One region of the Streptomyces sp. NPDC028305 genome, then DNA from elsewhere that is predicted to be linked to it. Evidence: riboswitches for the same ligand, from Rfam matches in the RefSeq annotation. Region 1 holds a riboswitch; each other region holds the start of a gene.
The links. A riboswitch is a leader RNA that binds a small molecule or an ion and turns the genes downstream of it on or off. The one in region 1 is predicted to bind cyclic di-AMP.
Positions count from the first base shown of each region.

Region 2: linked by a shared signal. The riboswitch ahead of ACZ4WQ_RS35025 (transglycosylase family protein) and the one ahead of ACZ4WQ_RS25430 (M23 family metallopeptidase) in region 1 are both predicted to bind cyclic di-AMP.
Region 3: linked by a shared signal. The riboswitch ahead of ACZ4WQ_RS39125 (C40 family peptidase) and the one ahead of ACZ4WQ_RS25430 (M23 family metallopeptidase) in region 1 are both predicted to bind cyclic di-AMP.

Region 1 covers NZ_JBVHTN010000006.1:30,432-40,823, forward strand. Annotated here, with positions in the region: gene ACZ4WQ_RS25415 (hypothetical protein) at 428-904, shown strand; gene ACZ4WQ_RS25420 (hypothetical protein) at 1,018-1,341, shown strand; gene ACZ4WQ_RS25425 (aldo/keto reductase) at 1,418-2,377, opposite strand; gene ACZ4WQ_RS25430 (M23 family metallopeptidase) at 2,554-3,717, opposite strand; cyclic di-AMP (ydaO/yuaA leader) riboswitch at 3,729-3,855, opposite strand; gene ACZ4WQ_RS25435 (PP2C family protein-serine/threonine phosphatase) at 4,142-5,389, opposite strand; gene ACZ4WQ_RS25440 (DUF6227 family protein) at 5,505-6,284, opposite strand; gene ACZ4WQ_RS25445 (hypothetical protein) at 6,727-7,188, shown strand; gene ACZ4WQ_RS25450 (hypothetical protein) at 7,443-7,979, shown strand; gene ACZ4WQ_RS25455 (hypothetical protein) at 8,192-8,611, shown strand; tRNA gene ACZ4WQ_RS25460 (tRNA-Lys) at 9,341-9,413, opposite strand; gene ACZ4WQ_RS25465 (DEAD/DEAH box helicase) at 9,555-10,392, opposite strand, start outside.
Region 2 covers NZ_JBVHTN010000008.1:377,071-387,462, reverse strand. Annotated here, with positions in the region: gene fxsT (FxSxx-COOH system tetratricopeptide repeat protein) at 1-1,302, shown strand, start outside; gene ACZ4WQ_RS35040 (HEXXH motif domain-containing protein) at 1,322-3,127, opposite strand; gene ACZ4WQ_RS35035 (hypothetical protein) at 3,257-3,427, opposite strand; gene ACZ4WQ_RS35030 (DUF4232 domain-containing protein) at 3,663-4,367, opposite strand; cyclic di-AMP (ydaO/yuaA leader) riboswitch at 4,747-4,929, shown strand; gene ACZ4WQ_RS35025 (transglycosylase family protein) at 4,935-6,245, shown strand; gene ACZ4WQ_RS35020 (dsRBD fold-containing protein) at 6,312-6,605, opposite strand; partial or broken gene ACZ4WQ_RS35015 (phosphoribosyltransferase) at 6,632-7,264, opposite strand; gene ACZ4WQ_RS35010 (hypothetical protein) at 7,415-7,654, shown strand; gene ACZ4WQ_RS35005 (DUF72 domain-containing protein) at 7,651-8,409, shown strand; gene ACZ4WQ_RS35000 (carbohydrate ABC transporter permease) at 8,435-9,259, opposite strand; gene ACZ4WQ_RS34995 (carbohydrate ABC transporter permease) at 9,256-10,173, opposite strand; gene ACZ4WQ_RS34990 (extracellular solute-binding protein) at 10,170-10,392, opposite strand, start outside.
Region 3 covers NZ_JBVHTN010000010.1:334,536-344,927, forward strand. Annotated here, with positions in the region: gene ACZ4WQ_RS39085 (NAD(P)-dependent oxidoreductase) at 1-266, opposite strand, end outside; gene ACZ4WQ_RS39090 (TetR/AcrR family transcriptional regulator) at 374-1,075, shown strand; gene ACZ4WQ_RS39095 (lipoprotein) at 1,141-1,824, opposite strand; gene ACZ4WQ_RS39100 (alpha-hydroxy acid oxidase) at 2,030-3,088, shown strand; gene ACZ4WQ_RS39105 (homoserine dehydrogenase) at 3,119-4,192, opposite strand; gene ACZ4WQ_RS39110 (C40 family peptidase) at 4,241-5,272, opposite strand; gene ACZ4WQ_RS39115 (hypothetical protein) at 5,592-5,945, shown strand; gene ACZ4WQ_RS39120 (L,D-transpeptidase) at 6,113-6,760, shown strand; gene ACZ4WQ_RS39125 (C40 family peptidase) at 6,837-8,045, opposite strand; cyclic di-AMP (ydaO/yuaA leader) riboswitch at 8,054-8,229, opposite strand; gene pcrA (DNA helicase PcrA) at 8,386-10,392, shown strand, end outside.

The DNA of each region.
Region 1 (10,392 bases):
GATGTGGCAGGTGAAGGACCTGATCGACATGACGCTCGTCGATGAGGACGGCGAGGACACCGAAGACTTCAGGTAGGAGATTCACGGCGCCACCGCCGCTGTGGCCTTCGTCGAGGGGCTGGTGGAGCGGGAGGTGGATGTGGAGGCGGGCGGGATGGTCACCTTCGAGTTCCGGGGATTCCGCTCTCGTGGACTCAGCGGCTGCAGGAGTTCGGGAATGAGCGGCGGGCTTGGGATGACGAGGGGAACATCGTCGAGATGTTCATCCAGCACGAGGGTTACGTGGATTGGGTGGGGGGCGCTTGACGCCGGGGTGCGGGCCGCCGCCCGTTGACCGCCATGCGGGGCAGGGGGTCGTGTCGGTCCGGTGGGGTTTCGGCGGGGGTCGGCATCGTGGTGGCACCTGGGAGATGAGGAGGAGGCCGCCATGAGGACACTGACGCGTTGGGCCGCAGCTGTGGTGACCGGGGCGGTGGTCGCGGTGTCGGCCGCCGTCTGCGGGTCCGCGGTGGCGGTCGGTGAAGGGGGGCGGGAGGAGGCGCGGGGCCGCCGGTTCGAGGTGCGTATGCACAACGCTTCGGGGTGTCGGCTGGTGCGCACCGACTACGGGCTGACGGCGGGGAAATTCGTCAAGCGGCCCTCGGCGACCCTGGGCAAGGGGCAGGACGGCGGGTTCAGGGCGCGGTCCCGGGCGGGGTCGCTCCGGGGGGTCGCGGGCAGTGTCGAGTACACGGCGAAGAACTGCGACGCGAGCTGGCGCAATGGGCACGCGACCCGGCTGACCTTCGGCGTTCCGTACAGCGGGATGAACAGCTTCAGCACGGACGGCGGCGGGGCGTTCGGCACCAGGCTGTCCGGGGGGAGCGGGCCGCGCGCCGTGCTCAGTTGGCGCGTGGGGAGGTAGTGGCCCGGAGCTGTTGCGGAGTCGGTGCTTGATCATGACCTCGTCGGCGCGTACGGCCGCCGCGCCGGGCATAGGGTCGAGGCACTGGACCCTCACAGTGGAGGTAAGAGGTCATGGCCGGAATTCCGGCAGGTGTGGTGGCCGCGGGCGGGCTCGTCGGCGGGTACGGGGTCGCGCGCTGGACCAAGAAGCGGCAGCTGGGTGGGGTGGCCCTGGCGGCGGCCGGGGTGGTGGCCGCGCGTGGGTGGCGGCAGAAGGCGGGGACCGGGACGGCCGCGGCGCTGAGCGGGCTGTACGTGGCGGCCTTCGCCGGGTCGCATCCGCTGGCCAAGAAGCTGGGTGCCTGGCCGTCCGTCCTCACCGTGGCCGGCGGGGTCGCCGCCGCGTCCTGGGCCGCCGCCGATCGGCGGAGTGCCGGGGCGGCCGCCCCGGCCTGAGGGGCGTGATGAGCTTCTGTGCGGCGGGGAGGCGTCAGGGCCTCCCCGCCGTTTGTGCTCTGCGGAAGCCGCGGCCTTACTCCGACGCCGACGTCAGCAGCGCCAGCTCCTCCGCCGTCAGCTTCAGCTCCGCCACCGCCAGCAGCGCCGGCAGCTGGTCCACCGTACGCGCGCTCGCGATCGGGGCCACGACCGTCGGCTGGGCCGCGAGCCAGGCCAGGGCGACCGTCGCGTGCTGGGCGCCGTGGTTGGCCGCCACGTCGTCGAGGGCGGCGAGGACCTTCTGGCCGCGCTCGGTGTCCAGGTACTTGGCCGCGCCCTCGGCCCGGGCGCTGTCGACCCTGGCGCCGGGGCGGTACTTGCCGGTGAGGAAGCCGGACGCGAGGGCGTAGTACGGGACGGTCGCCACGCCGTGGCGGGCGGCGACATCGGCGAGCGGGCCCTCGAAGGTGTCGCGGGAGACCAGGTTGTAGTGCGGCTGGAGGGCCACGTAGCGGGCCAGGCCCTCCTTCGCCGAGAAGTCCAGGGACGCCTCGAGTCGCTCGGCGGAGATGTTGGAGGCCGCGATCTGGCGGACCTTGCCCGCCTTCACCAGCTCGTCCAGCGTGGAGATGATCTCCTCCACCGGCACCGAGGTGTCGTCGTAGTGCGTGTAGTAAAGGTCGATGTAGTCGGTGCGCAGACGCTTCAGGGACTCGTCGACGCCCGTCTTGATCGCCGCGGCGGACAGGCCGCGGGGGGTCGGGACACCGGCCCCGACCTTGGTCGCGAGGACGATGTCGGCGCGGTTGCCGCGGGAGGCGAACCAGTTGCCGAGGATGGTCTCGGACTCCCCGCCCGAGTTGCCCGGCACCCACGCGGAGTAGACGTCCGCGGTGTCGATGAAGTTGCCGCCCGCCGCCACGTAGGCGTCGAGCACGGCGAAGGACTCGGCCTCGTCCGCCGTCCAGCCGAAGACGTTCCCGCCGAGTGACAGAGGGAACACGGACAGGTCCCCGAGCTGCTTGCGGTTGTCGGTCTGCTTGTTGTCAGCCATGCGTTATTTCAGCGCGGTGGCGGAAGGGCGTATTCCCATCCCTGAGCGGGTTCACCCTCGCGAAAAAAACCGGCGACCTTGGCGTCAAGGGGGGAGAGAGCGCCAAGGCCGCCGGGGTGCGGGGGCCGGACCGGTCGGACCGGTCTATAGGGCCTGCGGGGACGGGAGCGCGGCGGTCACGGGGTCAGGCCGTGGTCGCGGAGCCAGGGCATCGGGTTGATCGGGCTGCCGCCGCCCGGGCGGACCTCCAGGTGGAGGTGCGGGCCGGTCACGTTGCCCGTGGCGCCGACGCGGCCGATGACCTCGCCCGTCGTCACCGAGCCCGACGTACGGACCATCGACGACAGGTGGCAGTACCAGATCTCGGTGCCGTCGTTCAGCTTGAGCACGATGCGGTAGCCGTACGAACCGGCCCACCCGGCCGAGGTGATGGTGCCGCCGTGGACCGCCTTGACCGGGGTGCCGGTCGGGGCGGCGAAATCCTGGCCGGTGTGGTCGGCCGACCACATGTCGCCGGCCTGGCCGAACGACGCGGTCAGGGTGTACGAGGCGACGGGCAGGGTGTACTGGGCGGCGAGCTTGGCCAGGCGCTCGGCCTCGGCCTTCTTCCTGGCCGCCTCCTCCGCCTTCCGCTTGGCCTCCGCCTCGGCGGCCTTCTTCTTGGCCTCGGCCTCGGCCTTGCGCTTCGCCTCCGCGTCGGAGGCCTTCTTGGCAGCGGTGGCGGCCTTCTCGGCGGCCTGCTTGGCGGCGGCGTCGGCCGCGGCGTCGCGCTGCGACTCGTCGGCGGCGTTCTGCTGGTTCTCGGCCTGCTGGAGGATGCGGGCGCGCAGTGCCTCGCCCGCGTCGGTGGCGCCGTTCTCCTCGTCCTCGGAGGTCAGGCCGGCCGTGGAGAGGGGGGTGGCGGTGGTGGAGCCGTCGGAGTCGGAACCGGAGTCGGAGAACAGCGCGCCGATGCCGGGCAGGTCCTTGGCGTCGGGGAGGGCGTCCTGCACCTGACCGGCGACGTGCGCCAGGTCCGGCATGGATATGGGGGCCTTGGGGCGGTCCTTGGCGGTCGCCATCCCGCCGGCGCCGACCGCCGCGATCACGCCGACGCCGAGGACGGCGCCGCTGCGGGCCATGGTGCCGCCGCGCTGCTTGGGGACGCGGTGCTTGCCGCGTACGGGGGCTATGGACTCCTCGGTGGGATTCCACTCCTCCCAGGTCTCGGTGTCCTGGTCGGCCCCCGCCTTGGCGGCCGGTTCGAACCAGGAGCCGTAGCGGACCGCGGTCCCGGTACCGGTGTCGACACCGGACCGGCGGGTCGGAGCTTCTTCAAGGGCAGACCTGTTGGACGCCACGCGGGCGCACTCCTTTCCTTCCCTCTCGCCTACCGGGTTAGCTGACGGGTTCGGAGCAGGAAGGTCTCCTACGGGTCAGGTTCGACCCGATTCACCCCAAGGTTGGTGGTTCCCCGGTTCCCTTGGTGTTGCTGTTGTCGCTCTGCTGCTGGGTGCTGCCGTGCGTGCGGGATTCGGCGACGGCGCGCGGTGCCGCCTCTTGCGGCGGTTGTGACGACCGCGCTGCGTTATCGAACGTTAATAGAAGGCGTGACCTGATTCCAAGCCGTTCCCGGGAATCAGAGGAACCTTTGAGGTGAACTTAACGCCGAACATGGGACAGATGAGGGCGAGTCGGCGGCTGTCCAAGCGCACCCGGAAACGCCCTCGACCTGATCGTGCGTCAATCGTTATCCGTAATGATCATGGTCCGCTACGGAGCGTGTTAAGGCGCGGTGCCGGGCGTCACCGGGGAGCGGCGCAGCGCCAGCAGCGCCATGTCGTCCGCGGTCCCGCCGCCCGTGTGCCGCTCCACGTCCGCGACCAACGCGTCGAGCAACTCCACCGGTCCGGTGAAGCCGAGGCCGCGCAGCCGGACCGCCGGGTCGTAGAACACGCCCCGCTCGTCGCGCGCCTCGCTCACGCCGTCGGTGAACAGCAGCAGGGTCACCCCTTCGGCGAACGGCAGCTCCTCCACCCGGTCCGGCCACGCCCCCAGGTCGCCCATCCCCAGCGGCAGCGCCGGTACTTCGGGCTCGGGGCTGCACACCGAGCCGTCGGCGTGCAGCAGGAGAGGCGCCGGGTGGCCGCGGTTGATGAGGCGGAGGAGGGAGTCGCCGCGGGGGATCTCGGCGAGCACCGCCGTGATGAACCCCTCGGACTGTTCGATGTCGCCCCGCCGGGCCCGCTCCCGCTGCAACGCCCGCTCCAGGCGCAGCGCGAGCCCCTCCAGCGTCGCCTCCTGCTCGGCGGCCTCCCGGAAGGCGCCGATGGTGATCGCGACCACCTCGACCGCCCCCAGCCCCTTGCCCCGTACGTCGCCGATGAGCATCCGTACGCCGTGCGGGGTGTCCTGCACGGCGTAGAGGTCGCCGCCGATCGCGGCATCGCGCTCCGCGGCCACGTAGCGGGCCGCGACGTCCAGGCCGGCGAGGCGGGCGGGCGGCGCGGGCAGGACGGCGCGCTGGGCCGCCTCCGCGATGCCGCGCGCCGAGGCCAGCCGCCGGCCGCCGCGGTGGATGACGTGGTTGGTGAGGAGGGCCAGCAGGGCGACCGTCACGACGGTGGCGACCTCGGTGGCCGCCTGGGCCCAGTCCCCGACGCCGTGGAACTCGGCCAGCAGGCAGGCGGCGGCGACCGCTACGGCCGCGGTGACGGCCGTCAGCCGCGGCGAGTAGAACGGAGCGGCGACGAGCGGGGCGGCGGCGAGGAAGGGGGCGGCCGTGTACTGGGGCGGGGTGCCGAGGTCGAAGGCGATCCCGCCCGCGATCAGGATGCCGGGGAGCCAGGGCGCGAAGCGGCGGCCTGCGGCGCCCCCGGGCGCCTCGTCGCCCGCGCGGGGCCCGTCCGCGCGCGGTTCCCCGCGCCCGGGTGCGCGCGGTCGCGTACGCGGTCTCGTACGCCGCCTTGTACGCGGTCCCTTGAGCGGGCTCGTACGGGCGCCCGTACGAGCCCTGCTCCCTCGCACCCGCACCGGTCGCTCTCGCTTTCCCCTGGTCCTCTGCTCCTCTTACGCCACCCCACCAGGCTCCGGGTCGGCGGGGCGGCGTGCGAGTCGGTGTCGGCCAGGTGGGTGCGCGCGGGAGAAGTCAGAGGTCAACGCCGAGCGCCCGGGCGTGGCGGTCCGCCGCCAGCTCGGCGGAGACCTCGTCGAGATACACCTCGCACACCAGCCGCCCGTCGGCGGTCAGGTTGTGCTCCAGCTCCCACAGCACGATCTCGTCCCCGCCGGCCAGGAGGAACGCGTGCTCGTAGAAGCGGCACCAGGTGGCGTCGGGGCCGCCGGAGCGGCGGCGCGGCTTCGGGGCCAGAGCGATGTCATGGGCGAACGCCGTGGAGAGCAGTTGCTCGGTGGCCGCTCCGGGGCGGTCGGGGTTCTCCGCGCGGCGCAGGACGCGGCGGGCGTGGTCGGCCGAGTTGTCGGCCACGTACGCGCGCGGGGTCTCCACCGGCGCGACCGCGTGCAGCAGTTGCTCGGGCAGCCAAAGCGGTAACCCCTCCAGCTCGTCCCAGCGGGCGCCGCCGATCCGCTCGTGCACCCGGCGCTCGGCCAGGGCCAGGGCGTCCTCGTCGGCGTAGAGCTCGAAGAGGGGACGGTGGTCCTGGCCGGTGTTGTGCTCCAGCTCCCACAGCAGCAGGCTGCTGCCGTCGGGGAGCAGGAAGATATGGCGGTAGGTGCTGTAGCCGAGCGGGCCGGAGGGCTCGTTGCACTGCCGGCAGGAACGCAGCTCGGACTGGTGCATCAGGGCGTCGCGGGCCCGGCCCAGCACCGCCTCGTCGATCTCGAAGCCGTTCTGCGCGCGGGCGAGCAGCCCGTCCAGATGCTCGGCGGGCCCGCCGCCACCCGCGCCCGCTCGTGAGTGCCCCATGTCTGTCTCCTCCCGCCTCCCGGCCGTCCGCTCGCCGTCCCCCCGGCGACTTCCTCGCGCACTTACCGTAGCGGCGCGAACACAGGACGCGCGTGCGGTTCGGGCGAAGCCGTCTGTGGGCCGTACCTCACTCAGTCCTGCGTCGGGATGCTCGGATATATCACTCGTTCGGCCCGTCGAACAACCCGGACGGGGGGATTCCGCTACCGGACGGGGTTGACGAGGCCTTTTTCGCATTTCGCATAAAGGACTTCACCCCCACCTCTCACCTGTGCTCCGACCGGCCCATTTCTTTCACTGAAGCCGCAAGGCGAGCGAGGCAAAGGAGGGACTAATTATGCCGGACGAGTGAAGGTGAAAGCCAGCCCGAAGCTTTTGCAGATTTACTTCGTTGACGTCGATGTCCGCGATTCCGCGGCAGACACCCACCGGGAGGAATTAAGTGAACATCGTAAAGAAGGCAGCTCTCCTGGCTGCGGCCGCAGGCACGATCGTGCTCGTCGGCGCCGGCGGCGCGTCCGCTTACGGCGGCGGCGGTGGCGGTATTGGCGGCGTCCAGGTCAATGACTGTGACGCCTCCAGCGGCCTCATCCTCGACCTCGCCATCGCCTCGCCGACGGGCGACAACGAGATCGGCAGCGCCTGCACCAACATCAACAAGGGCGGCGTCGCCTTCCAGGAGAACGACTGTGACGCCAGCAGCGGCGTGATCGCGGGCGTCGCCGGTCTCGGCGCCACCGGCGACAACAAGATCGGCAGCAGCTGCACCAACATCTCCGAGCCCAGGGCCGTCGTTGTCAAGGAGCGTGGTGAGGAGCGCGGCGAGGAGCGTGGTGAGGAGCGCCGCGAGGAGCGCCGCGACGAGAAGTCCGGCCACGAGCGCCGTGGTGGCTACGGCGGCTGATTCCATGCCCCGCTCACTGTGTTCTCCCCGATGAGGAAAACAGGGTGAACACACCTCTGGCTTACATCGCGGCCCCGGACACCACTTCGTCCGGGGCCGCCTTGGCGTTGCGAGAGGAAATCGGCCAGCGCAGACTGACGATGTCTCTAATGCGCCGGACGGGTATAGGTGCGGCGGCCCGGAGACCCATCGCCGACCGCTCCTCGTTGGTCACATGTTCGCGGATAACCGTCGAGAACCCATTTGGAGGCTCTATGCACAGGCGCAAGAGGACCGCGCTGCTTCTGGCCGCGGTCGGTGCGCTGGCCGTCGGCGGCGCGGGCACCGCCGACGCCACCGAAAACGGCTCGGGCGCCCATCCCTCGTCCGGCGGGGGCGGCAGCCAGAAAAACCGCTGCGACACCAATTCCGTACTCGGGCCCATCTCGATCGTCGGTCTGGCTCCGACGGGAGACCTCTCGACCGAGACCAACTGCGTCAACCGCAGCGAGTCGGGGGTGCTGGAGCAGAGCAACCGGTGCCGGACCAACTCCGCCATCGGACCCATCACCATCAACCTGGGTCTCGCGGGGTCGTCCGATATCACCAGGCGGACCAACTGCATCAACATCAGCAAGAACGGCGGAGTGCTGAAGCAGAGCAACAAGTGCGACACCAACTCCGCCATCGGGCCCATCACGATCTCGCCGCTGGCTCCCGGGCCGAAGGTCTCGGACGAGACCCACTGCGCCAACATCTCCGGAGACGGAGACGGGAACGGCAAGCGTAAGAACGGGAGCCGTTCCGGATGAAGAGTTCCTGACGGCCTCGCGCAACGGCCCCCGGCGGACAACTCCCGCCGGGGGCCGCGTTTATATGGGCGGGCCATGCGGGAGAAGCTGCGAAGATATCCTTACTGCGGCGGACGGGTGAAGCTGCGACCGGCCCCGGATCCTTCGCCAAATGCCTTCGTTGTTAAGGCGTCTGCGGAATTCGCGGAGAACCTAAATGGAGGCACCAACCAATGCAGATTGGCAAGAAGGCCGCTCTCATGGCCGCTGCGGCCGGCGCGATGGTCATCGGCACCACGGGGGCCGCGAGCGCTCACGGCTTCGGATCCCTGCTCGGCTCGCACGGCGGCATTCAGAGCAACTCGTGTGACACCAGCACCGGTATCACCGCCAACGTCGGAATCCTTGCGCCGACCGGTGACCAGGAGATCGGCTCCGACTGCGTCAACGCCAGCAACAACGGTGCCGCGATCCAGGCCAACGACTGCGACACCCGCACCGGTATCACCGCCAACGTCGCCGGCGTGGCCCCGACGGGCGACCAGGAGATCGGCAGCAAGTGCGCCAACATCGCGGTCCAGCAGGAGGAGCGCGAGCACGAGAACCGCAAGCACAAGAAGAACAAGAAGAACCACCGCGGCCACGGCTACTGATGCGGTAGCGGGTGCCGCGGGATCCGCCCAGGCGGGACCCGCGGCACCGTCCTCCCGGTCGAACGGGCGCTGCCCCGGAAGGAATTCCTTCCGGGGCAGCGCCCGTTCGGTGTCCGGGGTATTGCCGGTCACGGTGCTCCCCTGCGGCGTCGCAGTTCCGCCGACCACGAAAATACCGCCGCCCTGGCCGCCGTTGACCTATTCGCGGTCATCTGGTCGACTACGGTGACGGATTGCACAAACGGCCGGCCGGCGAAGTCGGCGATACCGCCGCCCTGGCTTCCGGATGCATTTCCGCTGATGGAACCGGAATTCATTGCGATATTCGCGCCATTGACGGTGATCCCGCCGCCGCCCTCGAAGTTAACGGCGCGATTACCGGCGACTTCCGCCGACGACAGTGTTGTTGGTCACTTGGCCTGACATTGCTCACGGTATTCGCGTCGAGAATGCCGCCAACGTCGATCCCCGTGCTCACCGGCAGTCAGTGGAGCCCGTCGGGCCCGACGGGCCCGTTCGTGCCGGGACACCGCGGGACCGGTGAGGGTGTGGACACGGCTCGGCGCGAGCCGGCTCCCTCCCGACCCGTGCGCCGGCCGTCGCCGAGCGCGCCGATCAGCCTGAGCGGAGCGCCGCGGGGCGGCATCCGTTCGGGCGCAGGCGGGCGGCACCATGTGCCTAGAACGACGAAAACCGCAGGTCAGCGGTGCACACCTGCGGTTCGCCACGTGGGTCATCAGGGGCTCGAACCCTGAACCAATGGATTAAAAGTCCACTGCTCTGCCAATTGAGCTAATGACCCGCACCCCCGCAGCATAGCTCGGCCGGGGGCGAAGACCCGAGCCAATACCCCACGGGGTCGAAAGGCCGTGCAACAACAGGGCGTTGCACGGCCCCCCGGCAGGCCGTCCGGCCGGCCTCTCAGCCGACCGGACGGCAGCCGTCAGCCGTTGCGCTTCCAGCGCGGCTTGTCGGCGCGGCGGTCGAAGGACCGGTCGTGCGAGCGGTCGTACGACCGGCCGCCGGTGTTGCCGGACCGGTGGTCGTCGCGGCGGGCCGGACGGTCGTCACGGCGGTCACGGTTGAACGGACGGTCGCCGCCGCGGTGGTTGTGGTCGCGGCGCTCGAACGGACGGCCCGGACGGTCGTCACGGCGGTCGTCGCGGCGGTAGCCGCCACGGTCGCGGTCCTCACGGCGCTCGAAGGGACGGCCACCGCGGTCGTCACGGCGCTCGTACGAGCCGCTCGGGCGGTCGTCACGGCGGTCACGGCCGAACGAGCGGTCGTTACGGTCGCCGTCCCGGCGGTCCCGGCGCTCATAGCCACCACGGTCGTCACGGCGCTCGTAGGAACGGCCGCCCCGGTCGTCACGGCGGTCGTCGCGGCGGTAGCCGCCACGGTCACGGTCCTCACGGCGCTCGAAGGGACGCCCGCCCCGGTCGTCGCGCCGGTCGTCACGCCGGTCGTCACGCCGGTCGTACGAGCCGCGCGGGCGGTCCTCGCGGCGGTCACGGCCGAACGAGCGGTCGTTACGGTCACCACGGTCGCCGTCCCGGCGGTCCCGGCGGTCGAAGTTGCCCCGCTCGTCACGGCGCTCGTAGGAGGAGCGCCGCGGCGCCTCGTCGGCCTCGGAGGCGGCGACGGCGGGCGCGGAGGCGGCCTCGGCCACCGCGGGCTCCGCCGAGCGCTGGGCGGGCACCACGACGTCCGCGGGGGCGTCGGCGGCGCCATCCGGGGCGGCGGCCTCGGTCGCGGCCTCGGCCGGCGCCACGTACTCGCCG
Region 2 (10,392 bases), on a different contig from region 1:
ATCAGCTTCCTGTTCGCCTGGGGCGACCACCAGGGCGCCCGCGAGTTCGGCAGCCAGGTGGTGGAGTCCTGGCGCCAGTCCCTGGGCGAGGACAGCCTGGAGACGCTGTCGGCCTCCCGGACCCTCGGCCACGCCCTGACTGCGCTCGGCCACTACAAGGAGGCTCGGGAGCTCAACGACCGGATCCTGGAGTTGCTGCGGGCCCATGCGCAGGCGGGCGAGAACCACGAGGACACCATCGCGACCATGGGGGCGGTCGCCAACAGCGCCCGACTCCAGGGGGATTACGCCCGGTCCGTAGAGCTGGAGAAGGACCGGTGGACCAGGGCGCTGCGCGTCTTCGGTGACGAGGACCCGTACACCCTGGGTGCCGCGAACGACTACGGGCTGGCGCTTCGCGCCATGGGCGACTTCTCACTCGCTCAGGAGATCCACGAGTCCGCGCGCGACGCCGCGGCCATCGTGCTCGGCGAGGACTCCCTCAGCGCGATCCTGCTCGCCACCAACCTCTCCAGCGACATCCGCGGCAACGGCCAGTACCACGCGGCCCGCGCCATGCAGGAGGAGACTTTCGCGCGCGCCTTGCGCAGCGTGCCGCCGAACGCGCCCGTGTTCGTCAACGCGATGCGCACCCTGGCCGTGGCCCGTCGCAAGGCGGGCGATCACGAGGGGGCTATCGAGCTGACCCGGCAGGCCCTGGACAGCTACCGGCTGCGCTATATCGAGCCCAACCTCGACATCACCACGGCTGAGATGAACCTCTCGATGGACCTGCGCCAGAACGCCGACCTGGCCGGCGCCCGGGAGCTGGGGATGAAGTCCCTGGAAGACCTGCGGATCATTCTCGGCCCCCGGCACCCCTACACCTCGAGCGCGGCGACCAACCTGGCCGTCACGCTGCGGCTGCTCGGCGAGACCGAGGAGGCGCTGGCGCTCAACAAGGAGACGCTGCCGGTGTTCGTGGAGACGCTGGGGTCCGACCACCCCTCGGCCCTCGTCTGCGCCATCAACCTGGCCAGCGATCTGTACACGCTGGCGGACTACGAGGAGGCGCACGGCCTGGACACCGAGAGCCTGGCCGTCTGCCGGGAGCGGCTGGGCGAGGACCATCCCACCACGCTGGCCTGCGCGGTCAATCTCTCAGCGGACCTGCGCGCCCTGGGCGAGAGCCGGTCGGCGGAGGAGCTGCACAACGACGCCCTGGAGCGGTTCCGCCGGGTGCTGGGCACCCAGCACCCGGCCACCATCGCGGCGGCCCGTGGCATCCGCGCGGACTGCGACCTGGAGGCGTACACGTTCTGACGCGGCGCCGCCCCGGCGTTCAGCGGCGGGTCCCGATCCAGTGGGCGAGAGTCACCGGGTCGGGGCCGCCGAGGGACGGATCGCGCAGCGCCCGGTGCACCGCGAGCACGACTTCCGGACAACCCCGCAGCGCCTCCCTCGCCGGGCTCGCGGGCAGGGTCAGGGCGAGCCCCGACCACGCCGGGAGGTTGTCGGGGCACGCGGCGAGGCGGTCACGGTAGCCGTCCAGCGCGGCCGCGGTGTCACCGGCGGCCCAGTCGAGATCGGCCTTCAGCGGGGCGTCCATGCCGTCGAAGGGACGCTCCTCCGGTTTCTCCCGCACTTGGTCGAAACCGGCCGGGTCGCGCAGGCGCAGCCGGATCAGGGCCGGGCGCGCCACCACCGCCGTCCGGGACGCGCGCAGCACGGTCGTGGGCAAGGTATCCGGTGCTGGCTGGCCCAGCCGCCAGGCCCGCGCCCACTGCCCGGTCCGGCTGGGGTCCACCGCCAGATGATGCAGACGGTAGAGCAGTTGGTGATCGAGGCTGAGGTCCTCGGCGGCGCGCAGCGGAACCTCCGGGACAGGCTCCGTGAGCCACACGGCCAGTCTCTCTTCGAGCCCCCGCAAGAATCGGTCGCCCAGGGCGGTGAGCTCCGCATGGGCGCGCAGCGTCCGCAGCCCGTGCGAGGTCTGCGAGCGCCGCAGCGCGAATTCGAATTCCGCGGTCTGTGTGCTCTCGTCCGGTGCATACCTGCGGGACTGCCAGAATGCCGTGACGCCCAGAAAGGCGTACACACCATGCAGTAGACCGCGCAATGGGCGGGGATCCGCGCGCCAGGGCGCGTAGTGGATCTCCTCCATGCCGCCGTGCATCAGGGGCACCAGGTCCAGCAGCGCGCTGAGTTTGACGTGCTGGGCTTCATGGATCAGTGACGCCGCGAGGGTGGCCGGATCGGTCGGAGGGTTCAGCAGCACGCAGCCGTAGGCCTCGGGTGACGAGGCGCTGAACGGTTCCGCCCGAGCGGGATAGCGCACGGGCACGACGGAGATCAGACAGTCGGCGACACCGGCTGGATCCACATTGCTCTGCCCCGCGACGAGCGCCCAGGCGCTGTCGAAGTGTTGCTGCCACCGCCGTGCCTCCGGTTCGCTCAGCCGCGCGGGAGCAGTGGGGCGCAGAAAGTCCCGGTAGGGGTCGAGGTCGTCCAGGTAGGGCGAGCAGGGGTGGACGGGGTGTCGGCCGTGCAGCCGTCTCAGGGGGTGCCAGCCCTTGGCGTCCAGGGTGAGGTCGGAAGGCAGCAGCACCGTGTGCGAATCGGCTCGCAACCTCCGATCGCCCGCGCCATCGGCGGAGATCTCGGCGACGGGGGAATCGCAGCCCGCGAGTTCGACGAAGCCCAGCGCGGGAAGCATCACCCCGCCGTCCCTGACGCCGACCGCAATCCGGAACTCGATCCCCGCGAGCAGGGCCGCCGAGGCGGCCACGGTGTGCAGATAGCCGGTCTCCAGCCATAGCGGGACCTCATCGGCCGTCTCACCCTCGACGCCGCGCAGCCTGCGCAGGCAGCGGCTGAGCCATGCGCCGATCTGGGGGTGCAGCAGCAACTGCTCCGCGCTCGACGGGCTGCGCCGCTCGGCCCGTATCAGCAGCTCCCATGCATCACGCGGCGCGGACAGCGGCCCTGGCACCTGGGGATGGGAGGAGGCGAGGTCGGTCAACGCGCGTAGCAGCAGCATGAGGCGGCTGCGTTGGCCCGCCCGTAACTCGGCGATCGCCGCCGCGCCTCCGCCACCGCGCGTCAGCTCGTCGAGGCACGCCGTGGACAGCCGGTGGTGACGGCTCATCGGGGACGCGGTGAGCGGCTGTGTGCGGCGCAGAGCCGGAAGCGGGGAGGGAGGGCCAGCTGAATAGTCCGCCGGCATGGCCGCCTTTCTCGATGGAGTGAATACTGGTGTGCCACCGCCGGAACTACGTCAACAACCCTGGTTGGCATCAGCGGCGGTCGCGAGCGTCGGCGGGGACTGTACGAGTTCGAGCAACCGCCGGGTCGCGAGGGTGAACTCCTGACTGTCCCCCAGTTCTTCGAGCGTCGTTCCCGAGAGGTCCACCAGCTCCGTCTCGACCCCGGTCGCCGCTCGCTCCATGACATCGTTCCCCTCTAGACGCTCCGTGCCGGCTCAGGCGAGGCCTCTTCACATGGTGGCCCACCCGATAATGATTGCGGAAGGGCGAAAGGGGCCAGTGGGTGTCGCGGCCATCAAGATTTTCGGACACCCAAGGGCGTCATGTGGCCGCGCTTCCCGGCCAATTCATTTCCGGCGCGTCCGGGCGGGGCGCGGGGCGGGGGCGGCGGTCCGCGCCCCGTCGTGGTGCCCCGGTTCAGGGCTGGGAACCCGGCTCGACGGCGGTGACCTCGAATACGCCCCCGCAGACCCGGAAGGAGCGCGCGGATACCTTGATGGAGCGGTGGGAGTCCGGGGGGTAGGCCCGAATTTCGGCCGCGGTCCGCCAACAGGGCTTGTCGGACAGGCCTTTGTTCACCGTGTGCAGACTCGCGTAGGCGCTGTCGCCGGGTTTCAGGACGACCGTGGGGCGCCCCGGTCCGCGGCGGGTGGCGGGGTCGCCGATAGCGGCGCCGGGGGCGTCGAGGAGCGAAACGCCGGGATACCCGGTCAGCGTGCAACTGGCCGCGCCGGTATTGGTGAAGGCCAGGGGGACATAGACATTGCCCGCGCCGATATCCGCCCGGCCGGTGGACAGTTTCAGCTGATCCTTGGAGCAGATGCGGCGGACAGCGGGCGGGGCGGCGGAGCCGGCCTCGGTGGTGACGGACGGCTCGGCCGCGCTCGGCGCCTTCGAGGCCGGATCGGCCTCGGGCGGGGCCGTGCTGGGCGCAGCGGTGCCGGGCCGGGCGGTGCCCGTGGCCGAGTGGGACTTGCCGGCCGAGCCGGGCGGCGCGGGCGCCCCCGACGTCGTATCGGAGCCGCAGGCGGTGACCGCGGCCAGGGCGCCGACGACCAGCGCGGATATGGATAAGACCGGCGGCCGGCGCCTCGCGGGCGCCCCGCCGTGTGGCTGTGTCATGGCCAACCTCCTGTGGGTCGGGCCTCCGGCGGCTCGTCGGCCGCCGCACCGAGTGCCCCGACAGCCCCCGTCCGTTCCCCTTCCCACTCCCCTTCCCTCGATGGGCGCCCTTATTCCGGTCGATATGCGACTCCGCCGCGCGGCCCCAGCATTAATCACATAATTACGGCAATTCGGCATTACGGATTCCGGGCCGCAATCACCCCATCCGGAAAGCCGTGACCCGGGTCACATTTCATCAGCGGCGTGATCGATTTCAGGACACAGGTCCGTCGAGACCTTGTCGTGACCAAAACGGTGTGTTTACTGTGCCGCACCCGGCGCATTCGTTGCGGCGGGTCCTCCTCCGCCGGAGCGCCGAGTCCTGCCGTGGTGGAGGGGTGACACGACGACCTGTCACGGCAGGAGCGGGGGAACCAGGTAGGCGCCGTGCCGCACGACATCGGGCGGTACGGCTAGGGGTGAAGTCGCGCCGCGGTGCCGGGGGGCACCGGGGAAGGCGCGGCCGGGCAGCTCCCGCCCGAACCCGACAGCTCACCTCGCAGGCGTCAGGAGAGGATGAGCTCAATGGCTGCACGCGGACGTCACCGACGGCCCCGGCCCCGACGCGTCTCCCGCGCCTCGCTCGCGTTCACCGCGGGCGGCGCCGGGGTCGCGCTGCCCCTCATAGGCGTCGGCCAGGCGAACGCCGCCTCCGTCGACACCTGGGACAAGGTGGCGGAGTGCGAGTCCACCGACAACTGGAGCATCAACACCGGGAACGGCTACTACGGCGGCCTCCAGTTCTCCCAGTCCACCTGGGAGGCGTTCGGCGGGACGACCTACGCGTCCCGGGCCGACCTGGCCTCCAAGGACCAGCAGATAGCCATCGCCGAGAAGGTGCTCGACGCCCAGGGGCCCGGCGCCTGGCCGGTCTGCTCGGTCAAGGCGGGCCTGACCCGCGGCGGCCAGCCCGCTGACGTCTCCCCCGGCACCTCGGGCTCCTCCGGCTCCTCCCAGGCCGCTCCCAGGACGGCCCCGAAGGCCACACCGAAGGTCACGCCGAAGGACGCCCCGCGGGCCGCTCCGAAGGCCACCACCAAGGCCGTCGACCAGAGCGCGGCCGCCACCGGGCGCTCCGCCGCCTCGTACACCGTGGTCGGCGGCGACACGCTGTCCCGGATAGCCGACGCCCGGGATGTGGACGGCGGCTGGCAGCGGCTCTACGAGGCCAACCGCCGCGTCATCGGCGGCGACCCCGACCTGATCTACCCCGGTCAGAAGCTCACCCTCGACGGCAGCGGGTCCCCGGCCGCGAAGACGCCCGAGAGCCGGCCCCGGGCCGAACAGCCAAATCAAGCCAAGCAGCGCGCCGAGCAGGCGGACCGGGCCAAGCAGCAGCGGGCCGAGCAGGCGGCCAAGCAGCGGATCGAGCAGGCGCAGAAGGCGCGCGAGCGCGCCGCGAAGTCCGGCTCGTCGGCGCGCTCCTCCTCGTCCTTCACCACCCCGGTCGCCAGCCACGGCATCGGAACCGCCTACGGCGTCTCCGGCAGCAACTGGTCCAGCGGCCACCACACCGGGGTCGACTTCCCCGTCGCCACCGGCACCCAGGTGCGGGCCGTGGGCTCGGCCGAGGTGGTCGCCGCGGGCTGGGGCGGGGCGTACGGCTACCAGGTGGTGCTGCGCCACCCCGACGGCATGTACAGCCAGTACGCGCACATGTCGGCGCTGTCCGTCCACGTCGGCCAGTCCGTGTCCGGGGGCCAGCAGCTCGGCCGTTCCGGGGCGACCGGCAACGTGACCGGGCCGCATGTGCACTTCGAGATACGTACCGGGCCCGACTACGGCTCCGACGTCAACCCGCTCGCCTACCTCCGCTCCAAGGGCGTCCAGATCTGAGAAATCCGATGTGAAAGGTGTCGTGAAGGGTGCTCTGCCGCGGCCCGGCGCCGCGGCAGACCGGCCCTACATCACCAGATGTGCCTTCGCGTGCGTGACCTCCTCGATGTCACCGCCCGCCTTCGAGATCAGCCGGTGAGCGAGGTTGTTCAGCGCCCGCGCCGCCGCGATCTCCTCGCCGACCCGCGGCTGTGCCGGGTCGTCGGGATTCCGGTTCGCGCGACCCTGAGCCAGGATCTCGGTCCCGTCGTGCATCCTCAGCCGGACGACCGCCTCGGTGAGAGGTCCGAGCTCACGGAACTCCATTTCGATGTCGCATCCCACGATCGTCTCCATCGCGGTCATCACCTCCTGCTTCATTTACCAGGATGCGCCCCACCCGGCAGATCGGTCGACCGGGAGAGCAGGTCGACGACCTCGGCGTCACTGGTCTGCGAGAAGTCCTGGTACCACTCGCCGACCGCCGAGAACTCCGGTGGGGTCGACAGACACACCACGTCATCCGCGTCCTGACGCAGCGCCTCGGCCGCGTCGGGCGGCGCGACCGGGACGGCCAGCACCACCCGGGCCGCGCCCTGGGCGCGGGCGACCCGGCAGGCGGCCCGGGCGGTGGCGCCGGTGGCGATCCCGTCGTCCACGACGATCACCGTCCGGCCGCCGACCGCGACCCGCGCCCGGCCGCGCCGGAACCGCCGCGCCTGGCGCGCCAGCTCCTCCTCCTCGTCCCGCTCCACCTCCGCGAGCTCCTCCTTGCCCGCCCGGCTCATCCGCACGATCGCGTCGTGCACCACGCGCACTCCGCCCTCGCCGATGGCGCCGAAGCCCAGCTCGCGGTGGAAGGGGACGCCGAGCTTGCGGACGATGATCACGTCCAGGGGCGCCTTCAGCTCCCGCGCGACCTCGAAGGCCACCGGCACCCCGCCGCGCGGCAGGCCGAGCACCACGGGGTCCTCGGCGCTCAGCGGGCGCAGCCTGGCGGCCAGGCGCCGCCCGGCGTCCGCGCGGTCGACGAAGATCATGACTCACCCCCAGCGCAGGGAGACCCGGGGCCGGGAAACCCGCCCCGTCCTTACGACTCCATCCGAAGATTCCCCCGTCCGCAAACCGGCGGGGACCCGGTCGGCCGCGCCGACGCGCGGAAGCGGGCCGGCGCGGCCCACCCTGGAAACATGGAGAACGCCACGGATCCGAGCGAGTCCGGCCATCTCGTCTTCGTGGACGCGTACGACGCGGACACCAGATACCGGCGGGTGTGGCTGCGCGGCCCGGGCTGGGAGCCGCTGGAGCGGGAGGAGTTCGAGCCGCGGGTGCGGCGGCTGTTCCCGGACATCGACCTGGACGACCCGCGGCAGGTCCACTGGGTCGACCGGCCGGGCCAGTGGCCGCCGTGGCACCCGGGCGAAGCATGACCGTCCTCGTCGGCACCTCGGGGTGGCAGTACAAGGACTGGCGCGACGTCCTGTATCCGTCCGGCTGCCCTCAGCGGCTGTGGCTGGAGGAGTACGCGCGGGGGTTCGCCACCGTCGAGTCCAACAACGCCTTCTACCGGCTGCCCACCCGCGAGCAGTTCGCCGCCTGGCGGGACCGTACCCCCGACGGGTTTGTGATGGCTCTGAAGGCCAGCCGCTATCTGACCCACATCAAGCGGCTCCGGGACCCCGAGGAGCCGGTCGCCCGGCTGATGGCGCACGCCGAGGGCCTCGGGGACCGGCTGGGCCCCGTCCTGCTCCAGCTGCCGCCCACCCTGCGCGCGGACAGCGGGCTGCTGGACGCGGCGCTCGGCTGCTTCCCCTCCGGGACGCGGGTGGCCGTCGAGCCCCGCCATGACTCATGGTGGTCCGACGGGGTACGGAAGGTGCTGGAGCGCCGCGGCGCCGCGTTGTGCTGGGCGGACGCCGCCGCCCAGCCGGTGACCCCGCTGTGGCGTACGGCCGGGTGGGGCTATCTGCGTTTCCACCACGGCCTGGCCAGGCCCGCGCCGCGCTACAGCCACCAGTCGCTGACCGCCTGGGCGCGCCGGGTGGCCGATGCCTGGCCGGAGCGCGGCGATGTCTACGCGTACTTCAACAACGACCCGGGCGGGGCGGCCGTCCACGACGCCGTGGTCTTCGCCCGGGCCGTGGAGCGGCGCGGCCGCGAGGTCAGCCGCACGCCTGCCCTGTGACCGGCCGCCCCGCGACCGGCGCCGCTCACTCCTTGACCGCGCCGCCGAGCATGCCCTCGATGAACCGGCGCTGGAGGGCCACATAGACGACCACCACCGGCAGCGCGATCAGCACCGAGGCCGCCGCGAGCAGCGCCGCGTCGGAGCTGTGCTGCCCCTGGAAGAAGGCCAGGCCGAGCGGGACCGTGCGATGGGCGTCGTCGCTGACCATGACCAGCGCCATCAGGAACTCGTTCCAGGTCCACATGAAGGTGATGACGACCATGGTGGAGATGGCCGGGCGGCCCATGGGGACCAGGACCCGCCACAGCGTGGTCCAGGTGTTCGCGCCGTCGATCCGGGCCGCCTCGATCACCGACCGGGCGCTGCCCCGGAAGTACGTCCGCATCCAGAACACGCCGAAGGCGAGGGACTGCGCGGTCTGCGGCAGGATCAGGGCCCAGTAGGTGTCGGTGAGCTCGGCGTACCGCAGGTCGAAGTAGAGCGGCACGACCAGTGCTTCCTGGGGCAGCGTCAGGCCGATCACGAAGAGGTAGAACAGCACCGTGGAGCCGGGGAAGCGCATCACCCCGAAGGCGTACGCGGCGAGCACCGCCAGCACGGTGGTGGCGGCCACCACGACCGCCGTGACCAGGACCGAGTTGCCGAGGTAGGTGCCGAAGTGGCCGCGGTTCCAGGCGTCGGCGAAGTTGCTCCAGTGGAGCCCGCCCTGGGGCAGTGAGAAGCCGGTGTCCAGGGAGTCCTGTGAGCTGAAGGCGGTGGAGAGGATGCCGATGACCGGGGTGAGCGCGATGACGGAGAAGAGGGCGAGGATGCCGTAGGTGACACTGCGTTCGAGGCGCGTGGTCATGACCGCCGCCCTTCCACGAGCCGGGAGACCGTGACGGTCAGGACGAAGATCAGGACCGTGAGGGCCACTCCGACGGCGGCCGCCGAGCCGACCTGGTTGGTCTCGAACGCGCGGTGGTAGACCTCGTAGGCGGGCACGGAGGTGGAGTTTCCGGGGCCGCCGCTGGTCGTGATGTAGATGAGGTCGAAGTTGCGCAGCCCGGCCACGATGGTCAGGGTCAGCGCGACCGCGATCTGCGGCCGCAGACCGGGCAGGGTGACGGAGAAGAACTCCCGCACCGGCCCGGCGCCGTCCATCCGGGCCGCCTCGTACAGCTCGCGCGGGATGCGCTGGGCGCCCGCCAGGAAGAGCACCATGCACAGCCCGGTGCCGACCCAGGTGCCCACCACGCCCACGGCGGGCAGGGCCCAGTCGTAGTCGCCGAGCCAGGGGCGGGCGAGCGAGCCGAGGCCGACCGCGCGGAGCGTGTCGTTGAGCAGCCCGTCCGGGGCGAGGATCGAGCGCCAGGCGACGCCGACCACGATCAGCGCGAGGACCTGGGGCAGGAAGAGGACGGTGCGGAAGAAGGTCATGCCGCGGACCCGGGCCCGGGACATCGCGGCGGCCAGCAGCAGCCCGATGGCCACCGGCAGGGCCGCGTAGAAGACGAGCAGCAGCAGCGCGTGTGCGAAGGGGGCACGCAGTTCGGGGTCGGTGAACAGGTCGCGGTAGTTGTCGAATCCGGCGGGGGTGGCGACGGTCAGTCCGTCCCAGTGGACGAACGACAGCCACACCGACTGCCCGAAGGGGTAGAGCAGAAACGCGGCGTACAGGACGAGGGCGGGCAGGATGTAGAGGTAGCCGATGGCGCGAGGCTCGCCCGGGGCCCGCCGCCGGTACGCGGCGGCGCTGAGCGAGTGAAGAGGTTTTTTCATTTCGGCTCCGCCGGGGCGGGGGTGGCCGCGTGGCGCTCGCGCTGTTTCTTCATGAAGGCGCCGTAGTCCGTCTGAAGGGTGGCGGCGAAGTCCCCGGGCGAGGTCTTGCCGCTGATCACGCCCTGGAGCGCGGCGGTGATGGTGTCGAAGAAGGTGGGGGTCGAGTAGTCGAGGTACGGGACAAGACCGTCGGCCGCGCTGAGCCGCTTCCACCCGGCG
Region 3 (10,392 bases), on a different contig from region 1:
GCGATCGAGCGCCGCACGGTGTCCGCGAGGTCCCGGGCGGCGTTGCCCGGCTGGAAGCCGCTGATCAGGACGTCTAGCCCGGGCAGGACCGCCGCCACGGCGTCGGCGTCGAAGATGTCGACGCTCTTCCAGACCACGTTCTCGCGGTCCTCCTCGATACGGGAGGCGTCGCGGGTGAGCGCGGTGATGTGGTGGCCCCGGCCGAGAGCCTCGGTGACGACGCGCTGTCCGATGCCGCCGGTGGCGCCTATGACTCCAATGCGCATGACAGAAATCTCCCCTGTGCGAGCCGTGCTCTATATGGCGTGCCGTGACTATACGGTGTGAAGTTTTTATACGGAAACCAAGGATTGTGACGCTGTAGAGTGCTCCCGTGGGTACGACAGGACGGCGGGAGAGGCTGCGCGCCGAGACGACGGCCGAGATCAAGAAGGTCGCGCTGGGGCTGATGTCCTCGGGCGGGCCGGACGCGATCACCCTGCGGGCCATCGCCCGCGAGATGGGCATGACGGCCAACGCCATCTACGGCTACTTCGCCACCCGGGACGACCTGGTCACCACGCTGATCAGCGACGTGTACACCTCGCTCGCCGACGCCGTGGAGGCCGCCCGGGACGCCTGCCCCGCCGACGACCCGGCCGGCCGCATCGCGGCCTGGGCCAACGCCTTCCGCGACTGGGCTCTCACCAGCCCGGAGGGCTTCCGGCTGATCTACGGCGACCCCGTACCCGGCTACCGGGCGCCCGAGGGCAGCGCCGCGCCCGAGGCCGAACACCGCGTCTGCGCCGGGCTGACCGGCCTGGCCGCCGGGGCCTGGCCGCACGCCAAGGCGCTCTACCCGGAAGCCGAGTTCGCGTGGTCGGACTTCGACCCCAAGCTCGCGGCCGAGGTGCGCGAGGAGTTCCCCGGCCTGCCGCCCGCCGCCGTGGCCATCGCGCTCCGCCTCTGGGGCCATCTGCACGGCCTGGTCTCACTGGAGATCTACGGCCATATGCGGGTCCAGACCCCGCGCCCGGACAAGATCTACCGCGCCGAGGTCGCCCAGCTGATCCGCGGCCTCGGCCTGCCCGCGTAGCGGCGCCACGGCTTCGCCGCGGCGGCCCGGGCCCGTCTCCCGGGCCGCCAGTTGCTTGTTGCCTGTCAGCCGTCGGCGCGTGCCATGGTCTGCTTGGCCAGCTCGTACGCGGGCAGCATGGCGTCGTGCTCCTCGCTGTCGAGCCCGCCGAGGTGCAGCACGACACCTCCCTTCGGGGTCACCACCGCGAGCGCACGCTCCCGCTTGGACTCGTCCAGGTCGGGGACGTCGAGGATGTAGCTGATCTCCGCGGCGGGCAGGTCGCCGGCCTTCACCTCGCTGTACCGGGCGTCGCGTACGCCCTTCTCCTCGGCGATGAACGCCTTCAGCAGCTGCCGGGGCTCGGCGCCGGCCGCGGCCTTGCCCTTGTCCCCGGTCCAGACGCGCAGAAAGCCGACGTGCCCGGCGGGCTTCGCGTCGATCTCGCAGACCAGGGTCACCGGCCCCTGCGAGAGCAGCGTGGAGCCCAGCTCGGGGTCCGCCCCCTCCAGCTCCTTCACCGCCTCCGGCTTCCACGACTTGGCGAGGCTGAACCGCACCGGCAGCGCGCAGGCCGTGTCCGGGCCGCCGAGTTCGCCGCCCGCGGCCGCCGTCTTGACGCCGCCGCCGCTCTTGGCGCTGTTCTTGCCGCTCTTGCCGCCCTTGTCGTCGTCGTTCGAGTCCGAGGAACAGCCCGTCAGTACTCCGAACACGCCGATCACACCGATCGCCACCGCGGCGCCCACGGCCGCCCGACCCGGTTTGCGCATCCCACGCATCGCGCTGTTCCCCGCCTTCTGCACAGAAAAATCGAAAATTCGCCGCAGCATATACGGAACGGAAGCCGATTGACCGAGGGTGGCACGGCCGGCCGGAACGCTCAGAGGCGAAACGTTTCCGGTCCCCGCGCTCCTGTGCATAACGTGCTTGAGCCGCCCGCGACTTGTGGCCGCGGGCCGGGAGGAGGCGCGAGCGATGGGCACCGCGGGAGAGTCGGCGGCACCGGAACCGGAGTGGTGGCAGACCTGGGAGGCCGAAGCGGAGCGGCGCCTGCCGCCGCACGCCTACACCTACTACGCCTCCGGCGCCGTACGTGACGTCACCCGGGACGAGGGGCTGCGCGACTGGGACGCGCTGCGGCTGCTGCCGCACGTGCTGCGCCGGGTGTCCGGGGTCGCCACCCGTACGACGGTGCTGGGCACCGAGGTCGCCACCCCTGTGCTGGTAGCGCCCATGGCGGGCCAGGAGTACGCCCACCCTGACGGGGAGCGGGAGATGGCCAAGGGCGCGGCCGGGGCCGGGTCCCTGCTGGGCGTGACGACCTGGACCGCCAGCCGCTTCGAGGACATCGCCGCGTCGGGCGCGCCCTGGTGGTACCAGGTGTACGTCACCCGCGACCGCGGCCTGACCGCCGAACTCGTCCGGCGCGCCGCCCACCACGGCGCCCGCGCCCTGCTGTTCACCGTCGACCTGCCGGTGCTCGGCCGCCGCGGCGAGAAGCAGCGCGCCGCCGACCTCGACCCGACCGTGCGCCTGGTCAACCTCGAGGGCCGCCAGGTGCTCCCGCGCGAAGAGGTCCAGTCGGAACCGGACCTGACGCCGGACCTGATCGGCTGGCTGCGCGAGACCAGCGGGCTCCCGGTCGTGGTCAAGGGGGTGCTGCGGGCGGACGACGCCAGGGTCGTCGCCGACCACGGGGGCGCGGGCGTGGTGGTCTCCACCCACGGCGGCCGCCAGCTCGACCGCAGCGTGACCTCGGCGTCCGCGCTGCCGCGCGTGGCCGAGGCGCTCGCGGGCACCGGCGTCGAGGTGTACGCCGACAGCGGGGTGCGCCGCGGCGAGCACATCGCCGCGGCCCTCGCGCTGGGCGCCCGCGCGGTGTTCGTCGGCCGCCCGGCGCTGTGGGGCCTGGCCACGGAGGGGGCCGCCGCGGTTCAGGAGGCCGTGGAGCGGCTCACCGCCGAACTCGCCCACACCATGACCCTGCTGGGCGCCGCGGACCCGGCCGCGCTCACCCCCGACCTCGTCGCCTGAGCCCGGGCCCCGTGGCACCGTGGCCCCGTCTCACCCGAAGCCGAGGCGCCGCGGCGCGGCCACGTCCAGCGTGTCCTTGACCATGGCGAGCGCCGCGCCGAGCGGGCTGGAGCGGCCGCCGCTCACGGTGATGTCGCCCGCGTCCGGGCAGCCGTAGACCACGGCCTTCTCGGGCCCGGTGAGCGCGTGCAGCGGGTCGCCGGGAGCGGTCCGCTCCAGGCGGACGCGGACCAGCAGCGGCTCGTCGGCGGTCGCGCTCGCGACCGCCCGCAGGCGGTGGTCCGAGGCGGCGGCCGCCCGCGCGGCCCGCGCCGCGCCCTCGTCCACCGCTTCGGTCTCGGTACGGATCGCCGAGGCGTCCCACCCCCACAGCAGGGCCGCCAGCAGCCGCGCCTTCGTGGCGGCGTCGGAGCCGGACAGATCGGCGCTGGGATCGGCCTCGGCGATGCCGCGCCGCCGTGCCTCGGCGACCGCGTCGGGCAGGGAGTCTCCGGCCGCCAGGCGGTCGAGTACGAAGGTGGCGGTGCCGTTCGGGCAGGCGCGGATGGAGCGGCAGCCAAGGCCGCGTACGCCCGCCCTGGCCAGGTCGGCCGCGGGCAGGGCGGCGCCGGTGGCGCCCGAGATCCTGATCAGAGAGCCGCCCGCCGCCGCGGCGAGCCCCAGCTCCCGCCAGTGGCTGAGGAGATGGCTCTTGGTGGCGGTGACCACATGCACGCCGCGGCGCAGGGCGAGCAGCGCCTCGGCGGCCGCCTGGTCGCACACCTCGGGGGAGGACGGCACGCACTGGACCAGCACCCCGGCCCCCGTACGGTCCAGCGTCCCGGCCAGCGGCAGGGCCGGGCCCCAGGCGGAGCGGGGCGGCAGCGGCGCCCAGGTGCCCGTGCTGTCGGCGGGCGTCCCGTCGGTGGGCGTCCCGTCGGCGGGCGGCAGATACTCGGCCGAGCGGGCCCGTACGGCCGCCAGGCGCAGCCGCACCCCGTACCGGCGTGCCAGGGCCTCGCCGTGCTGGGCCAGGTGCTCGGCGTACGCCCGGCCGACCGGGCCGTAGCCGGACAGCACGACGGCCGCTGGGGCCGGCTTTTGGGCGACGGTTTCGTCCGACACGGGTGCGGGTCTCCTTCGCGCGCGGCTCGACGCTGATCCAGGAGAACGCTACGCGGGCCGGGTCGCGCCCGAGAACGGCATCTGGTCGATCGGCGCCACGCGGACGGGCGCGCCGGGGCGCGGGGCGTGGATCATGCGGCCGCCGCCGATGTAGAGGCCGACATGGCTGACGCCGGAGTAGAAGAAGACCAGGTCACCGGGGGCGAGCTCGGTGCGCGAGACCCGCCGGCCCGCGTTGATCTGGGTGTAGGTGGTGCGCGGCAGGGCTACCCCGGCGGCCCGCCAGGCGGCCTGGGTCAGCCCCGAGCAGTCGTAGCCGCGCGGGCCGGTCGCGCCCCAGACGTACGGCTTGCCGAGCGCCCCGTACGCGTACGAGACGGCGCGGGCCGCGCGGCCGGAGACGGGGGCGTACGGGGCGGTGCCGAGCCCGGTGTCCGCGCCGTGGGCGCCCTGGGCCTCGTAGCGGCGGCGCTGTTCGCCGGTCAGCTGGTCGAGCAGGGCCTCGGCGGCGGCGAGCTTCTTACGGGCGGCGCCCCGGTGGCGGGCGAGCGCCGCCTGGGCGCCGCGTAACTGGTCGAGCCGGTCCTGCGCCTCGCCGCGCACCTGGCGTAACTCCCGGCTCTGGCGGGCCAGCCCCGCGACGGCGGCGGCCTGGCGGCTGCCCGCGTGGTCGGCGAGTGAGGCGCGCCGCAGATACTGCCCGGGGGAGGAGGAGAGCGCGAGCTGGAGGGTCGGGGAGATGGTGCCGGAGCGGTACTGGGCGGTGGCGTAGGCGCCCAGGGCGTTGCGCGAGGCGTTCAGCCGCGCCGTCCGGCGGGCCGCCTCGTCGCGCAGGTCGTCGAACGACTCGCGGGCCCGGTCCGCTTTCACCTTCGCGCCGTTGTATCTCTCGTTGGCCTCCTCGGCCTCCCGCTGGTACTGGTCCACCTTCGCCCTCACCTGGGCGGGGGTGAGGCGGGTCTCGGCGTGGCCGGTGCCGCTCAAGGCGGTGGTGGCGGCCCCCGCGAGGGCGATGGCGGCGGCTGTCCAGGCGGTGCCGGCGGTGAGCGAGCGCTGCTTGGGCTTCCTGTGCGACGCCACGGCGGCGGCCACCTTCCTTCACGTTCTCGCGTGCTGTTGCGTGCTTTGTTGCTTGATGTCGGGCAGGCGGCAGCCCGCCGATGAGGCGGGGACCCTCGGTTGACGGGAGGCGGACTGCCACCTGGAGGAGGAAGCTAGGCGGGCGGCCGCGGGCGGGCGGTGCGATGAACGGGAGTGGACGGATTCGGCGCCCCGATGCCCGTAACCGACCGCCCGGCGCCCGGGCCGCCGATGACTCGAGGGCGGCCGTGATCGAAGCGGCGATAGTGGCCCACCCGGTTGCCGGGGGCTGATATGGGCCCAACTACGCTCCAAGGTCATGGACGTCCTCATCAATGTTTTCGTCGGCCTGCACATCGTCGGTATCGCCGCGCTGCTCGGCGGCTTCCTGGCGCAGCTGAAGCCGATGCGCGCGGGCGAGGGCCGGATGACCCCGGGGATGCTGCACGGCGCTCTCACCATGCTGGTGACCGGCGCCGCGCTGGTGGGGCTCAACCAGGCCGACGACAACAGCGTCAACAACATCAAGATCGGCGTGAAGCTGGCGCTGCTGATCGTGATCCTGGGGCTGGTCTATGTGAAGCGCGACGACGAGAAGGTGGAGGCCGCGGCCCTCGGCACGGTCGGGCTGCTGACCACGGCCAACATCTTCGTCGCCGTCCTGTGGACCTGAGCACCGCCCTGAGCACCGCCCTTGGGGCCTGACCGCTCCTGTCAGGTTCCGCGCAACCTTTTGTCCCCACTGTGTGTCTCATCGGGCAAGGCAGCCGAAGGGAGCGGATAGTGGGGGTACTTGCGGCGTGGGGCCGCCGGACAGGCGTGGCCTTGGGGGTAGCGGGGATGGTGGTGCCGCTGGCGGTGGCGCTGGCCACTCCGGCGCAGGCCGCCTCGTCGTGCACGACGAGCACGGGGCCGTATCAGAAGAAGGTGGAGAAGTTCCTGGGCCGCCCGGTGGACGGGCGGCAGTCGCGGGCGGACTGCCTCGCGATCCAGAAGTTCCAGGTCAACCACGGCATCAGCCCGACCATCGGCTATGCGGGACCGGTCACCTGGGGCGTGATGAACCTGATCAACACGCAGAAGGCGGCCGGGCACAACCCGAACAAGGCGAGGAAGTGCCCCACCAACAAGGGCCGCATCGCCTGTGTGGACCTCACGCGCCAGCTGAGCTGGATCCAGGACGGCTCGCGGCTGGTGTACGGCCCGGTGCCGGTGCGCACCGGCCGCGACCGGTATGAGACCCGGGTCGGGCTGAAGAAGATCTACTGGCGGAACATCGACCACTGGTCGACGATCTACGACGTCCCGATGCCGTACAGCCAGTTCTTCGACGGCGGCCAGGCCTTCCACTCCATCTCGGGGAGCGTGTGGTCGCCGCCCGGCTCCCACGGCTGCGTGAACATGCGCAAGGCGGACGCCAAGAAGTACTGGAGCCTGCTGCGGAACGGCGACGACGTCTACGTGTACGGCCGCAAGCCCGGCACCTGAGCCACCGTCTCCCGGGTCCCGGGAGACGGGTTCCGGGTCCCGGTGGGCCGACCGCCCTCCGGGACCCGGGAAGCCGCTACGCCGGCCGGACGCTGCCGTAGATCGGCATCTCGGTGATCGGCGCCTTCTTCACCACATCACCCGGCTTCGGGGCATGAATCATCATTCCGTCGCCTATATAGAGGCCGACATGGCTGATGTCGTCATAGAAGAAGACGAGATCGCCCGGCTGGAGGTCGGCGGTCGACACCCGCGTGCCGACCTTCACCTGGTCCCAGGTCGTGCGCGGCAGTGAGACCCCGGCGGCCTTCCAGGCGGCCTGGGTGAGCCCCGAGCAGTCGTAGGAGTTGGGGCCGGTCGCGCCCCAGACGTACGGCTTGCCGACCTGGGCACGCGCGAAGGCGATGGCCTTGTCGGCCTTGGTGGTCTGCGAACTGGAGGAACCCGAAGAGCCCGAGGAGCCCGACGAACCCGAAGACCCGGACGAGCCGGCGGACCCCGAAGAGCTGGAGCCGCTCGCCTGTTCCTGCTGTTTCTGCTGCGCCTGCTGCTCCTGCTGTCGCTTCGCCGCCGCCTCCCGCTGCTGCCGCGCCAGCTCCGCGGCCTTGCGCTGGGCCTCCTCTTCCTTCTTCTTCTCAATCGCCGCCAGCCGCGCCTTCTCCTCCGCGGTCAGCTTCGAGAGCAACTGGCGCGCCTGGGTGAGCTTGCCCTGGACGGTCTGCTTCTGGGTCTTCAGCTCCTGTTGCGAGCGGGTCAGCGTGGCCAGGCTCTCACTGGCCTTGGTGCGCTCCTTGGCGGCCGTGGCCTGTTGGGTCAGAAAGTCGTCGACGGCCTTCTTCTGCCCGCTGGACAGCCGGTCCATCAGATGGGACTGGTCGAAGATGCCCTTCGGATCCGAGGCGAACAGCAGCGTCGCGGCGCTGGAGGCCATGCCGCCGTTGCGGTACTGCGCGGCCGCGAGGCTGCCCAGGGTGCGCCGCGCCTCGTTCAGCTTCTCGGTGCGCTTGGCGACGCTGTCCAGGAGCTGGTCGACCTTGGCGCGCTGCCGGCCGGTGCGCTCCTTGGCCGCGTTGTAGCTCTGGGTGGCGGACTCCGCCTGGTGGTAGAGGGTGTCGACCTTCTTCTTGACCTCTTCGACCGACGGCTTCGGCTTGCCGGGCTCGGCGCTCGCCGTCTGGGAGAGGAGGGTGACGGATGCGAGGGCGGCCGTCGTGACGCCGACGGCGGTGCGGCGGCCGGTGGCCGAGTCCAGTATTCGGGTCCGCGGCTTGCGGTGCGACGCCAAGGGAGGCGACTCCTTCCGTGGACCGCCTACCGGGTTAGCTGTCGGGTTCGGGCGTCGGAAGGCTGCCCTACGGACCGGATGGTGACGGCCGACGTCGCCACATGGTCCGATTCACCCCAGTGGTGCCTCTGGGTCCCCGGCTCCGGCTGCCTCGCGGCGGGACCGGACTCGGCGGAGACAGCCCGTGTCGACGCGGTCGCCGACGGGTTCCGGACCGCCTGATCGAGGACGGTAGTGGGCTTGTGGGGCTCATGTGAAGCCTGGTGTTCGAATTGTCCCGAAACCGTTTCGTGACATCCGCACGTACGCTGTCAGTGCGGCAGCCTAGACTCGGTGAGCGATGAGCAGCCTCTTTGACGACAGCTTCCTGGCGGACCTCGGGCCCTCGGACGAGGAGCCTCCGCCGCCCGAGGACGACGGCCACCCCGCAGCTGAGGGCGTTCCACACGACCTCTTCGACGGGAAGTTCGACGCGCCCGTCCCCAGGGAGGCGTACTACCGCGACGGCGCGGCGCGGCCCGCGGTGGACACGTCCGCGCTGCTCGAGGGGATGAACGAGCAGCAGCGGGCCGCCGTGGTGCACACCGGCTCGCCGCTGCTGATCGTCGCGGGCGCCGGGTCGGGCAAGACCAGGGTGCTCACCCACCGCATCGCGTATCTGCTCGGCGCGCGCGGGGTCCACCCCGGCCAGATCCTCGCCATCACCTTCACCAACAAGGCCGCGGGCGAGATGAAGGAGCGGGTCGAGGAGCTGGTCGGCCCGCGCGCGAAGGCCATGTGGGTGTCGACCTTCCACAGCGCCTGTGTGCGCATCCTGCGCCGGGAGTCCAAGAAGCTGGGCTTCACCTCCTCCTTCTCGATCTACGACGCGGCGGACTCCAAGCGGCTGATGGCGCTGGTGTGCCGGGATCTCGACCTGGACCCGAAGCGGTATCCGCCCAAGTCCTTCAGCGCCAAGATCTCGAACCTGAAGAACGAGCTGATCGACGAGGAGACCTTCGCCGGGCAGGCCGCGGACGGCTTCGAGAAGACGCTCGCCGAGGCGTATGTGATGTACCAGTCGCGGCTGCGCGAGGCCAACGCCCTCGACTTCGACGACATCATCATGACGACGGTCAATCTGCTCCAGGCGTTCCCCGACGTCGCCGAGCACTACCGCCGCCGCTTCCGGCACGTCCTGGTCGACGAGTACCAGGACACCAACCACGCGCAGTACACGCTGGTGCGCGAGCTGGTCGGGCCGGGCCCGGTGGCCGCCGCGGACGGCGGCGCGGACGAGGGCGAGGTGCTCGGGGCCGCCGAGCTGTGCGTGGTGGGCGACGCCGACCAGTCGATCTACGCCTTCCGGGGCGCCACGATCCGGAACATCCTCCAGTTCGAGGAGGACTACCCGGACGCCACGACCATCCTCCTGGAGCAGAACTACCGCTCGACCCAGACGATCCTCAGCGCGGCCAACGCCGTCATCGAGCGCAATGAGAACCGGCGCCCGAAGAACCTGTGGACCGACGCCGGCGCCGGGGCGACCATCACCGGCTATGTGGCCGACACCGAGCACGACGAAGCGCAGTTCGTCGCCGACGAGATCGACCGGCTGACGGACGCGGGCGACGCCAGGTCCGGAGACGTCGCCGTCTTCTACCGGACCAACGCCCAGTCCCGTGTCTTCGAGGAAGTCTTCATCCGGGTCGGCCTGCCGTACAAGGTCGTCGGCGGCGTGCGCTTCTACGAGCGCAAGGAGGTCCGTGACGTCCTGGCGTATCTGCGGGTGCTGGCCAACCCGGAGGACTCCGTCCCGCTGCGCCGCATTCTGAACGTGCCGAAGCGCGGCATCGGCGAGCGCGCCGAGGCGATGATCGACGCGCTGGCGCAGCGCGAGAAGATCACCTTCCCGCAGGCGCTGCGCCGCGTCGACGAGGCATACGGCATGGCGGCCCGCTCGGCCAACGCGGTGAAGCGGTTCAACGTCCTGATGGAGGAGTTGCGGACGATCGCCGAGTCGGGGGCGGGGCCGGCCACCGTGGTCGAGGCGGTGCTGGAGCGCACGGGCTATCTGGCGGAGCTCCAGGCGTCCACGGACCCGCAGGACGAGACCCGCATCGAGAACCTCCAGGAGCTGGCGGCCGTCGCCCTGGAGTACGAGCAGGATCGCGGCGAGGAGACCCCGGGCACGCTCGCGGAGTTCCTGGAGCAGGTCGCGCTCGTCGCAGACTCCGACCAGATCCCGGACGACGACGCCGAGGGCGCCGGGGTCATCACGCTGATGACGCTGCACACCGCCAAGGGCCTGGAGTTCCCGGTGGTCTTCCTCAGCGGTATGGAGGACGGGGTCTTCCCGCATATGCGT